Regions from separate parts of the Pseudomonas sp. LBUM1672 genome, predicted to be linked through region 1. Evidence: predicted binding sites of a transcription regulator. Region 1 holds the regulator's gene; each other region holds the start of a gene.

What was found. Region 1 encodes sigma-54, which starts transcription at its own class of promoters, with help from an activator protein. Its sites were predicted from a motif close to ANTGGCATNNANNTTGCTNT; they were not measured.
Region 2: a site for sigma-54 is predicted at 1,339-1,358, ahead of glnA (glutamate--ammonia ligase). Genes of this name have one in related genera too.
Region 3: a site for sigma-54 is predicted at 2,075-2,094, ahead of ACA053_RS07680 (flagellar basal body rod protein FlgF). Genes of this name have one in related genera too.
Region 4: a site for sigma-54 is predicted at 1,525-1,544, ahead of ACA053_RS15460 (saccharopine dehydrogenase family protein). Genes of this name have one in related genera too.

Annotation. Positions count from the first base shown of each region.
Region 1 is NZ_CP166781.1:979,062-982,183, reverse strand. Features, by position in the region: gene lptB (LPS export ABC transporter ATP-binding protein) at 1-230, shown strand, start outside; gene ACA053_RS04285 (RNA polymerase factor sigma-54) at 415-1,908, shown strand; gene hpf (ribosome hibernation-promoting factor, HPF/YfiA family) at 1,983-2,291, shown strand; gene ptsN (PTS IIA-like nitrogen regulatory protein PtsN) at 2,304-2,768, shown strand; gene rapZ (RNase adapter RapZ) at 2,771-3,122, shown strand, end outside.
Region 2 is NZ_CP166781.1:344,942-348,063, reverse strand. Features, by position in the region: gene thiI (tRNA uracil 4-sulfurtransferase ThiI) at 1-1,124, opposite strand, end outside; gene glnA (glutamate--ammonia ligase) at 1,455-2,861, shown strand.
Region 3 is NZ_CP166781.1:1,710,568-1,713,689, reverse strand. Features, by position in the region: gene flgH (flagellar basal body L-ring protein FlgH) at 1-397, opposite strand, end outside; gene flgG (flagellar basal-body rod protein FlgG) at 449-1,234, opposite strand; gene ACA053_RS07680 (flagellar basal body rod protein FlgF) at 1,280-2,020, opposite strand; gene ACA053_RS07675 (sigma-54-dependent transcriptional regulator) at 2,390-3,122, opposite strand, start outside.
Region 4 is NZ_CP166781.1:3,402,649-3,405,770, reverse strand. Features, by position in the region: gene ACA053_RS15460 (saccharopine dehydrogenase family protein) at 111-1,244, opposite strand; gene ACA053_RS15455 (IS1182 family transposase) at 2,232-3,122, opposite strand, start outside.

The sequences.
Region 1 (3,122 bases):
CCGGTGTGGACCCGATCTCGGTGGGCGACATCAAACAGATCATCTACCACCTCAAGGCCAAAGGCATTGGCGTGCTGATCACTGACCACAACGTCCGTGAGACCCTGGATATCTGCGAAACTGCCTACATCGTAAACGATGGCCAGCTGATCGCCGAAGGTGACTCCGCCACCATCCTGGCCAACGAACTGGTCAAGGAAGTGTATCTGGGCCACGAGTTCCGCCTGTAAGCGCTGACGTGTCTGGCTGGTTGTCCGAGCGCTCGTCTCGATAAAAAATCAATACTTTTTTATTGTTACAGCGCTCTAGGCAAACGCTGCAGTTTCGGGCATATAATTTGCTTATGTTTGGCGCTCCGGCGCCCTGTAGTGGATGGCGCATGTGCGCCGGCGAATAAGGTGTTAAGCCCCTGCCATGAAACCATCGCTAGTCTTGAGAATGGGCCAGCAGCTGACGATGACACCGCAGCTGCAACAGGCCATCCGCCTGCTCCAATTGTCGACCCTGGACCTGCAACAGGAAATCCAGGAGGCCCTGGAGTCCAATCCGATGCTCGAACGCCAGGAAGAAGGCGACGACTTCGATAACGCCGACCCATTGGCCGACAAAGCCGAACAGCTCCCCAACGCCGATGTTTCGGAACCCTCCTACCAGGAAACCGCCCCGACGGTGGATAACCTCGAGGAAGGTGACTGGAACGAGCGCATTCCCAACGAACTGCCTGTCGATACCGCGTGGGAAGACGTCTACCAGACCAGCGCCAGCAGCCTGCCCAGCAGCGATGACGACGAGTGGGATTTCACCACCCGCACATCGGCCGGCGAAAGCCTGCAAAGCCATTTGTTGTGGCAACTGAACCTGGCACCGATGTCCGACACCGATCGCCTGATCGCCGTGACCCTGATCGACTGCATCAACAATCAGGGTTACCTGGACGAAACCCTCGAGGAAATTCTCGAAGCCTTCGATCCGGAACTGGACATTGAACTGGACGAAATCGAAGCCGTCCTGCACCGCATCCAGCAATTCGAGCCGGCCGGCATCGGCGCCCGCAATCTGGGTGAATGCCTGCTGCTGCAACTGCGCCAGCTGCCCGCCAAGACGCCTTGGCTGGCCGAAGCCAAGCGCCTGGTCACCGACTACATCGACCTGCTCGGCAGCCGCGACTACAGCCAGCTGATGCGCCGCATGAAGCTCAAGGAAGATGAACTGCGCCAGGTGATCGAACTGGTGCAGAGCCTCAACCCGCGTCCGGGCTCGCAGATCGAGTCGAGTGAAGCCGAGTACGTTGTCCCTGACGTGATCGTGCGCAAGGACAACGAGCGCTGGCTGGTCGAGCTGAACCAGGAATCGGTGCCACGGTTGCGGGTCAACGCTCAATACGCCGGTTTTGTACGCCGCGCCGACACCAGTGCCGACAACACCTTCATGCGCAATCAGCTGCAAGAAGCCCGCTGGTTCATCAAAAGCCTGCAAAGCCGCAACGAAACTCTTATGAAAGTAGCCACCCAGATCGTCGAGCATCAGCGCGGCTTCCTGGAGTACGGCGACGAAGCGATGAAACCGCTGGTCCTGCATGACATCGCCGAAGCGGTAGGCATGCACGAATCGACGATTTCCCGGGTGACCACACAGAAATTCATGCATACCCCTCGGGGCATATATGAACTGAAATACTTTTTCTCGAGCCACGTCAGCACCTCCGAAGGCGGTGAATGCTCGTCCACAGCGATCCGCGCGATCATCAAAAAACTGGTTGCTGCGGAAAATCAGAAAAAGCCGTTGAGTGACAGCAAGATCGCTGGTTTACTGGAGGCACAAGGCATTCAGGTGGCTCGCCGCACCGTCGCCAAGTACCGCGAATCCCTCGGGATCGCGCCTTCGAGCGAACGCAAGCGGTTGATGTAGAGCCACGCCACAGCGTTCCAGTGGCAGGCATTTCTGCCTGCCGCTTTATGCACTGGCAACGAAGGAGAAGCTGTATGCAAGTCAACATCAGTGGACACCAACTGGAAGTGACCGAACCTCTTCGCACCTACATCGGCGAAAAACTCCAACGATTAGAGAGGCATTTCGACAAGATCACCAACGTGCAGGTCACGATGACGGTCGAAAAGCTCAAGCAGAAAATCGAAGCCACGCTGCATATTCCCGGCAATGAAGTGGTCGCCAACGCGGAGCATACCGATATGTATGCGGCGATCGACGCGCTGACCGACAAGCTGGATAAACAACTCAAAAAGCATAAGGAAAAGACCCAAAGCCTCCTCCAGGGCGCGACCGGTCGTTAACACTCCCTACCCATGATCCGACTTGAAAGCATCCTGACCCCCGGCCGTTCCCTCGTGAACGTGCCGGGCGGCAGCAAAAAGAAAGCCCTCGAGCAAATTGCCAACCTTATCCATAAAGAAGTCCCGGATCTGGAGATGCAAGATGTCTTCGAGGCTCTGATTGCCCGTGAAAAACTCGGTTCGACCGGTTTTGGTAACGGCATCGCCATTCCCCACTGTCGTCTGAAAGGTTGTACGTCGCCTGTCAGCGCACTGATGCACCTCGACGCCCCCATCGATTTCGACGCCATCGACGGCGCCCCGGTTGACCTGCTGTTCGTTCTGCTGGTCCCGCAAGCCGCTACCGATGCCCACCTGGAACTTCTGCGCCAGATCGCCAGCATGCTCGATCGCAAGGAAGTGCGCGAAAAACTGCGCAGTGCCCCGAGCAACGCAGCCTTGTATCAGGTTGTCCTGGACGAGCAGAACGGTCACTGATCATGCGCCTGATCATCGTCAGTGGCCGTTCCGGCTCAGGTAAAAGTACCGCCCTCGATGTTCTCGAGGACAACGGCTACTACTGCATCGACAACCTTCCCGCCGGATTACTGCCGGAACTGGCCGAGCGCGCGCTGATTCATACTGAACTGGCACAGCCGCTGGTTGCCGTCTCCATCGATGCGCGCAACCTGCCGAGTCACCTGTCACGGTTTCCGGAACTGTTGGAAGAAGTCCGCAGTCGGCATATCAAATGCGATGTGCTGTATCTGGACGCTGACGAAGAAACGTTGCTCAAACGCTTCTCGGAAACCCGTCGTCGCCATCCTCTGAGCAACGCCAATCGCTCGCTGG
Region 2 (3,122 bases), 630 kb from region 1:
TCAAGGACTGCCATGTCGAACTGTTGTTCTTCGTATTCCACGCGCGGACGCTTGGCGTGGGTCTTGGGGTTCACCGAGATGACCCCGCAGTATTCCGGCATGTGCTTGGCGAAGTCGGCAGTGCCGATTTCGTTGGCCAGGTCGATGATGTCCTGCTTGTGACTGGCGATCAGCGGACGCAAGACCAGCTTGTCGGTCACGCAGTCGATCACGGACAGGTTCGGCAGTGTCTGGCTCGACACCTGGGAAATCGCCTCGCCAGTAACCAGCGCTTCGATGTCCAGCCGATCGGCAATACGGGAAGCAGCGCGCAACATCATACGCTTCAAAACTACACCCATATGACTGTTATCGACTTTCCCGAGAATTTCTCCCAGTACTTCCTCGAATGGCACACTCACAAATAACACGCGTTGGGAGCTGCCGTACTTCTTCCAGATGAAGTGCGCGACTTCCATGACGCCCAGTTCATGGGCCCGCCCGCCCAGATTGAAGAAGCAGAAATGGCTCATCAAGCCGCGGCGCATGATCTGGTAAGAGGCAACGGTCGAATCGAAGCCGCCGGACATCAGCACAAGCGTCTGTTCCAGGGCACCCAGCGGATATCCGCCGATGCTGTTGTGCTGGCTGTGGATCACGAACAACCGTTTGTCGCGAATTTCGATGCGAACTTCGATTTCCGGCTCTTTCAGCGAGATTCCGGCAGCGCCGCACTGACGACGCAGTTGGCTGCCGACGTATTTCTCGACGTCCATCGAACTGAATTCATGCTTGCCGGCACGCTTGCAGCGCACCGAAAAGATCTTCCCGGCCAACGCCTCGCCGAAGTGCTGTTTGCACTTGGCAACGATGTCGTCGAAATCGCCCAGCGGGTATTCGTCGACTTGCAGGAAATGCGCGATGCCCGGCATGCAGCTTAGGCGCTCGGTCATCTCCTTCAGGGCCTTGGGCTCGCTGACGCGGGTTTCCAGCTCGAGATTGTCCCACACACCGTTCACCACCACAGCCGGGTCCAGGTCGCGGAGAACGGTACGGATGTTTTTGGCCAACTGGCGGATGAAACGCATCCGTACCGGGCGGCTCTTGATGGTGATCTCGGGGAAGACTTTTACGATTAATTTCATGAAAACAGCGCGCGCAGGCCCAGCCGAAAAAGGGGGGCGCGGATTATAGCGGAAATTGCTCAAGGTTTAACCAGTTAATGTGCAGAAGGTTTTGCGCGCACCAAAACGGGTCATTTAGTGATTTTAACGCTACATTGTAGGGCGAGATTTTCCGCTTACAGACGCTTTGTACCTTTATAAGCGTGATATTGGGGCAAAAAACCCATGCTGGGGCACTGGCATGCAATTTGCTCCCTTGTGAGGCAGGTTGCCTTGGCAGAGTATTCGCGCCGGCATCACCCACATTCTAAGGGCATCCACTACTAAGCCCGAAGCCACCCGGAGGACACTATGTCGAAGTCGGTTCAACTCATCAAAGATCATGACGTCAAGTGGATTGATCTGCGCTTCACGGACACCAAAGGCACTCAGCACCACGTGACCATGCCGGCTCGCGACGCGCTGGATGAAGCTTTCTTCGAAGAAGGCAAAATGTTCGACGGTTCCTCCATCGCTGGCTGGAAAGGCATCGAAGCTTCCGACATGATCCTGATGCCGGACGACAGCACCGCTGTCCTCGACCCGTTCACCGAAGAGCCAACCCTGATCCTGGTTTGCGACGTGATCGAGCCTTCGACCATGCAAGGCTACGACCGTGACCCACGTGCGATCGCCAAGCGTGCCGAGGAATACCTGAAGTCGACCGGTATCGGTGACACCGTATTCGTAGGTCCAGAGCCAGAGTTCTTCATCTTCGACGAAGTGAAGTTCAAGTCCGACATCTCCGGCTCGATGTTCAAGATCTACTCCGAACAAGGTTCGTGGATGTCCGACCAGGACGTGGAAGGCGGCAACAAAGGCCACCGTCCAGGCGTCAAAGGCGGCTACTTCCCGGTTCCGCCGTTCGACCACGACCACGAAATCCGTACCTCCATGTGCAACGCCATGGAAGAAATGGGCCTGGTCATCGAAGTTCACCACCACGAAGTGGCCACTGCCGGCCAGAACGAAATCGGTGTGAAGTTCAACACCCTGGTAGCCAAGGCTGACGAAGTTCAGACCCTGAAGTACTGCGTACACAACGTTGCTGATGCATACGGCCGCACCGCGACCTTCATGCCTAAGCCGCTGTACGGCGATAACGGTTCGGGTATGCACGTTCACCTGTCCATCGCCAAAGATGGCAAGAACACCTTCGCTGGCGAAGGTTATGCCGGCCTGTCCGATACCGCCCTGTACTTCATCGGCGGCATCATCAAGCACGGTAAGGCCCTGAACGGCTTCACCAACCCGTCGACCAACTCCTACAAGCGTCTGGTCCCAGGTTTCGAAGCTCCGGTAATGCTGGCCTACTCGGCTCGCAACCGTTCCGCTTCGATCCGTATTCCTTACGTGTCCAGCCCTCGCGCTCGCCGTATCGAAGCCCGCTTCCCGGATCCAGCAGCCAACCCGTACCTGGGCTTCGCTGCCCTGTTGATGGCTGGCCTGGACGGCATCCAGAACAAGATCCACCCAGGCGACGCCGCCGACAAAAACCTGTACGACCTGCCGCCTGAAGAGGCGAAAGAGATCCCACAAGTTTGCGGCAGCCTGAAAGAAGCCCTGGAAGAGCTGGACAAAGGTCGTGCGTTCCTGACCAAAGGCGGCGTGTTCTCCGATGACTTCATCGACGCTTACATCGCTCTGAAAAGCGAAGAAGAAATCAAGGTTCGCACCTTCGTACACCCACTGGAATATGAGCTGTACTACAGCTGCTGATCCGGTAGCGCCTGCGCAAGCGGCGTGACAAAAAAGAGGCCTCCTTCGGGAGGTCTTTTTTGTGCCCGCGATTTAGAAACCAACTCAGTACCAATGTGGGACCGGGCTTGCTCGCGAATGCAGTGTGTCAGCTTGCATTGATGGTGACTGACACTCCGCTTTCGCGAGCAAGCCCGCTCCCACAGGGAGGGGGTTGTGGTGTTTGAGGGATTTTGGCAATTCATGCCCAAATGTTAACGAGCTGGGTCAATCACCACCCCC
Region 3 (3,122 bases), 730 kb from region 1:
CGCCCTTGGTTGCGCGGTCGCCTTCGTAGCCGACGTCCAGGCTCAGACTACCGCTGCCCACTGGATCGCTGGTGCTCAGGCCACCGCCGAAAAACGAGCTCAGACCGATGTCGGTCTTGCTGTTCTTGCCGATTTGCGAGTTGGCATTCTTGCTGGCCTGAGTCCGCTCATTCAGCGTGATGGTGATGATGTCACCGACCCGGAACGCCTTGCGGTCGCTGTACAGGTTCTGTTCGAAACCGGCCTGGTAGATCGAGCCGTTATTGGCGGCAGCCGGCAGCGGCGTGCGCGGCAACACCGGGGCGTAGTAAGGGTCATTGGGCTTGGGCGGCGGAGCGACGCAGCCCGCGAGCACGACGACCCCACTCAGTGCCAGAACAGATACAAAGCGATTCATGACCCTACCTCACGGTGTTGCAGGCGACCTCATGGTCGCCTCATAGACTGATTACAGATTCTGCGTTACGAACGAGAGCATCTGGTCGGCGGTGGAGATCACCTTGGAGTTCATCTCGTAGGCGCGCTGAGTGGTGATCATGTTGACCATCTCTTCAACGGTGCTGACGTTGGACGTTTCCAGGGTGTTCTGCAGCGTGGTACCGAAACCGTTCAGGCCCGGCGTACCGATTTGCGGCGCGCCGCTGGCAGCGGTTTCCAGGAACAGGTTGTTCCCCACGGCTTGCAGGCCGGCCGGGTTGATGAAGTCGGCGGTTTGCAGGTTGCCGATCACCTGGTTGGCCGGGTTACCCGGAACGGTGATGGACACGGTGCCGTCGCGACCGACCGTGAAGGTCTGCGCGTCGTTCGGAATGACGATGGCCGGTTCCAGGGCGAAGCCGCTGGCGTTGACGATCTGACCGTTGGAGTCGAGGTGGAACGTACCGTCACGGGTGTAGGACGTGGTGCCGTCCGGCTGCAGGATCTGGAAGAAACCGCGACCGTCGACCGCCAGGTCCAACGGCTGCTCGGTGGTTTGCAGGCTGCCGGCGGTGAAGTTTTTCTGGGTGCCGACGATGCGCACACCGGTACCCACTTGCAGACCGGACGGCAGTTCGCTGTCCTGGGTCGACTGGGCGCCTGGCTGGCGTTTGATCTGATAGAGCAAGTCCTGGAACTCGGCGCGGTCACGTTTGAAACCCGTGGTCGACACGTTCGCCAGGTTGTTGGAAATGGTCGTCAGGTTGGTGTCCTGGGCGGACAGACCTGTTTTGGCAACCCATAGAGCCGGAAGCATTCGATTCTCCTCGTGCGCCTGTTTTACGGCGCGACGTTCTGATAATTAGCTGATCTGCAAGACCCGAGCCATGGCCTGGTCATCGTCTTTGGCGGTGTTCATCATCTTGATGTGCAGCTCGAACTGCTTGGCCAGCGCCAGCACCGAGGTCATTTCTTCCACGGCATTGACGTTGCTCGACTCAAGGAACCCGGACACCAGCTTGACGCCCGCATCGGCTTGCGCCGGCTTGCCGTCTTTGGTGTGGATCGAACCGTCCAGGCCTTTGGTCATGTTCTTCAGGTCAGGGTTGACCAGTTTGATGCGGTCGACTTCAGCCATCACACGCGGGCCTTCACCCATGGCGCGGATGCTGATGGTGCCGTCTTCGCCGACTTCGATCTGCTGCTCGGGCGGCACGGCGATCGGTCCGCCATTGCCCATCACCGGCATACCGTTGCCGGCCCGCAGCACGCCCAGGGCGTCCACGTTCAGGCTGCCGGTGCGCACGTAGCTTTCTGCGCCATCGGGGGTCTGCACGGCGATCCAGCCATTGCCTTGCACCGCGACGTCGAGGTCACGACCGGTTTGAACCAGCGAACCTGGAGAGAAGTCGGTGGCCGGACGCTCGGTCATGGCAAACGCACGCGCCGGAAAGCTGTCACCAAACACCGGCATCGAACGGGCCTGTTCCAGGTCCTTCTGAAAACCGTTGGTGGAGATGTTTGCCAGGTTGTTGGCATGAGCCTTCTGCGCCAGTGCATTCTGGCTGGCGCCGGTCATTGCCACATAAAGGTACTTATCCACGCTCTTTCCTCTGCATGCCGGACGTTTGCCGTCCACCGCTGTACTGCTGAGCGATAAGCAATTTACAGACCAACTTTTTTCTGACGGCGCGAGGCCCGGCAAACAAAGGACTTGAGGGGTTTTGCGGGGATTGGGGAAATGTATCGGAGACGAAAAACCGGCGGTGTTATGCCGTTTGGTGGCAAGTGTCGACTCCACGGGCTCAACCGAACCCTTGTAGCAGCTGTCGAGCACCGCGAGGCAGCGTTCGGCGACGAAGCCGTCGCAAATCCGGCATGCAAGGTTTTCCTGACACACCGCGGTGTCTGGCTTCACGACTGCTGCGCAGCCGAACGCTGCCTCGCGGTGCTCGACAGCTGCTACAGGGACCTAGGTGTTGCCGGGTTCTTTTCCGACTTCATACTCACGCAACTTGTTGGCAATGGTCGTATGGGAAACCCCCAAGCGCTTGCCCAGTTGCCGACTGCTCGGATGCTCGGAATACAGCCGTTCCAGCACCGCTTTCTCAAAGCGCCCGACAATCGCATCCAGCCCGCCCTCGAGGGAGAAATCGCCAAGCGGCTGACGCACGCCGTAATCCGGCAAGCGAATGTGCTCGGCTTTCACGGTCCCGCCCTCGCACAGGGAAACCGCCTGGAACAACACGTTCTCCAACTGCCGGACATTGCCCGGCCAGTGGTAATGACTCAGCCGCTCCATTGCCGCCGGCGCCAGTTTCGGCAACGGGCAGCCGATCTGCCGGCTGGCCTGGTCGAGGAAGTGCTCCACCAGCGGCGTCAAACCGTCGAGGCATTCACGCAGCGGCGGGATATGCAGCGACAACACGTTCAAGCGGTGATACAGGTCCTGGCGAAACTCACCCCGCGCGCACAACTCGGACAAGTCCACCTGCGTCGCGCAGATCACCCGCACATCCAGGTAAACCTCTTCATCACTGCCCACACGACGGAAGCATCCGTCCTGCAGGAAACGCAGCAATTTCACCTGCAAGCGCGGGCTCATTTCCCCGACGCCATCGAGAAACAGCGTACCGCCCGCCGTCAGCTCCAGCAGCCCAAGCTTGCCTTCGGCTCGCGCCCCTTCGAAAGCGCCGGGGCCGTAA
Region 4 (3,122 bases), 2.4 Mb from region 1:
GACGTGTCTGGGTTGCCTGATTCAGGCCTGAACACCTGCCGATTCCATCGAAACCTTTACTTGTGCGGATCGCGCCAGCGGGCTGGCGCGACGTTCCGCTATGTTGCTGATCAGAGCTTGGTGACAACGGCGCGAGCCAAACCGCGCTCTTCGCAGAAGCCCAGCAGGTAGCGGTGACCGAATGCCTTGGAGCCCGATGCGAAGCCCACTTTGGCGGTGTCACCGTCGAGCAGTTTGATCACGCCCGCGGCTTGCAAGGCGCCAGTGGCAATGTAAGCAGTAGTACCGAGAACTTCTGCGCGCACGGCCGAGAGCTGACCACGGCCGATTGCTGTGTCGACCGTACGCATTAAAGTCGTGCGCTCGCGTGGTGGCATCGCCGGGGTCGTCGCCTGAACGATGTCTTTGAGTACCTCATCCTGGACATCAATCGGAAGATGCTTGTATTCGGCTTCCCACTTCTTATGCAGCGAATGCACCATCTTCATTGCGTCATTGTCATAGAAACCGACGCAGGAAACGCAGGAACGAACGCGCGGATCATTCTCGAAATAGATCGGCAACGAAGTGCCGCCCCATGGCAAGGCGAACACGGGTTGCATGAAGTGGGGCGAAGGGATCAGGAACGAAGCATCGACCGGGTGTGCCACCAGTTTTTTGTCCCACAGGTAGCAATGCTCGGCGCGGTACATCTCGAAGATCGAAGCCGTGGAGCCGACCGTTACACCAGCACCAACACCGCGTTGGCCACGGCACAATGCCGAGGTTTCAAGCGAGTCGATGCCAGGGTGTTCGAGCGCCAATTCGGCAGCGATCTCAGAGAAGGTATTCATGTAAGCCAGTGATGGCGAAACCAACAAGCCGGCCTGGGCGAAGCGCTCTCCAAACTGATCGCGAACACTACGCACGTACGACTGCTCGCCGGTGGTGTCCAGGTAATGGCAGCCGGCATTAAGCGCCGCTTCGACTGTGGTGAGCCCGAATTTAGCGAACGGCCCTACGGTATTGCACACAACCTTGGCACCCCGGAACGCTTGGGTCAGCGACTCGACCGTATGGTCAACTTCAATGATTTCGTAGGTGGCAGACTCCAGTCGCACCACACGCTGCGCCATCATTTCACGGGTACGCCCGGCATCGCGCGCCACAGCTGTAAACGCAATGTTTTGATCGATCAGCCAATCCATAATGAGCATGCCGGTGTAACCACTGGCGCCATAGACAACGACGGGATGCTTAGCCATTTTTTATTCTCTTGATGTTGTTGGGTATGCGAGAAGGGTGGAGCGATGCACGACAGTTCGCAGAAGCCGAGATTTTCAAGATTTACTTGGCATCTCGGGTGGCTGCATCTCGTCACTGTCGGTGCTGTAACTGCTGTCACTCCGCGCTGTCACTTGAATGTTCAAGTCGTTAATAGAGGCAACGCGATTGATGACACCGCTACCTGCACAGCTCAAAAATAGTGAGTTCGATACCCTTGGCGCCCCCCCACGCCGGGGGGCATTGAACGAACAGAGAGGGTAAGCAATGGATAAGCGAATGACTGCTTCAGGCGAAAGTAGCCTCATTGGGCAATGTTCACCCCATCGCGGTAGTGCGCGAGTGAAACTGATGCAAGGGTCGCTGCGCTATCGACACTCGCCTCCAAATGGACCTGCCGTATTTATCAACGTCTCTGTAAGGACTACGATTTCACGAGTGGCAGATAACGGCCAAAAGCGGTCAATCGGATTAAACTACACCGAAGTCCTGTCAGAGATTATTTACATGCTGATTGAGTGCCAAAGGTGCGGCCAAGGTTACGTTCGAGCAATGCGGGTTCGCTCTACAAAAATTTTGCTGTGGGTGTGCGAAGAGTGTGAGGCAACGTGGACGAGCCAGACTGAGGTGAATGTCTGTAAATTTGAAGATTACGGAACGTTAATGGCCGGCATTGGCCGCAGTTGTTTATGGTCAGAATTGGAGCCACAGTGAAAAGTTAGTTATCGAGTACTTAATGTCAAATGCCCGCTTTGAGTCGTTTGCGGCCTGTCGCGATGGGCAGAAAACGACCCAGGCTGTGTGAAAACGCGCTAAACACCTCGAAAACTGAGAGTCGCGAGGGTTGCCTATGGAATCAGCGGGCGGAAGCGCGAATTAGCTTAGTCAGCTACATAGACGTTTGTAATGCCGATTGGGCCGCGTCAGCGGCCCAATTGGCTACCAACGGGCGAGCCAAGCGGCTGGATTCACGCCCTGATCGCCTCAAGCAGTCCTGCGGTGCCGAAGATGCTCATCATTCGTTTGAGGTTGTAGGCGAGCACATGAAGGCTCATCTCAGTGCTCACCCTCGGAAGGGTTTTGGTCAGGAAGTGGGTACTTCCCATCCAGTACTTGAGCGTTCCAAAAGGATGTTCAACGGTCTGTCGACGAACCCTCATCATCGCTGGATCATGTTCTAGCCGAACTTGCATCGCATCGACTACAGCCTCATGTTCCCAGCGTTTCACACGGCGCTCCTTACCCGTCGTACATTGCTTTTGCATTGAGCAAGACTGGCAGCCCGAGAAGTAGTAACAATGCAATAACATGCCGTCTTCCATCGACGAATGCCGCCGAGTCAGTAACTGCCCCGCCGGGCATCGATACTCGTCCGATGCAGCAAGGTAGATGAAGTCCTGCTTACCAAATCGGCCTTCGGCTTTGCTGCCAGATGTGAGGGGCTTCGGTACGAAGGTAGTGATGCCGGCTTGCTCGCAAGCAAGGATTTCCAGACCTTTGTAATAGCCCCGATCGGCCACCACCGTTAGCGATTCAGCCTCGATTTCTTCACGCGCTTGGTTCGCCATATTGCTCAGTTGCCCACGATCATTACCAACGTTGGTCACCTCGTGGGCAATGATCAGGTGGTGTTTGTCGTCGACAGCTGTTTGTACGTTGTAGCCAACCGTTCCGGTGCCTCGACCGCTCGTGGCCATTGAGCGTGCATCTGGGTCTGTGAGGGAGATCTGCTGGTCTGGACTTTCGTGGAGCTGCGCCTCGATTTCCTTGAGTTTCTGCATCTGCTTTTTCAGTGTTTCTATCTTTTCTTTAAGCCGCTCTGCTTTGGCCTCGGCGACTTCGGGCGTTGCCCGATCCGC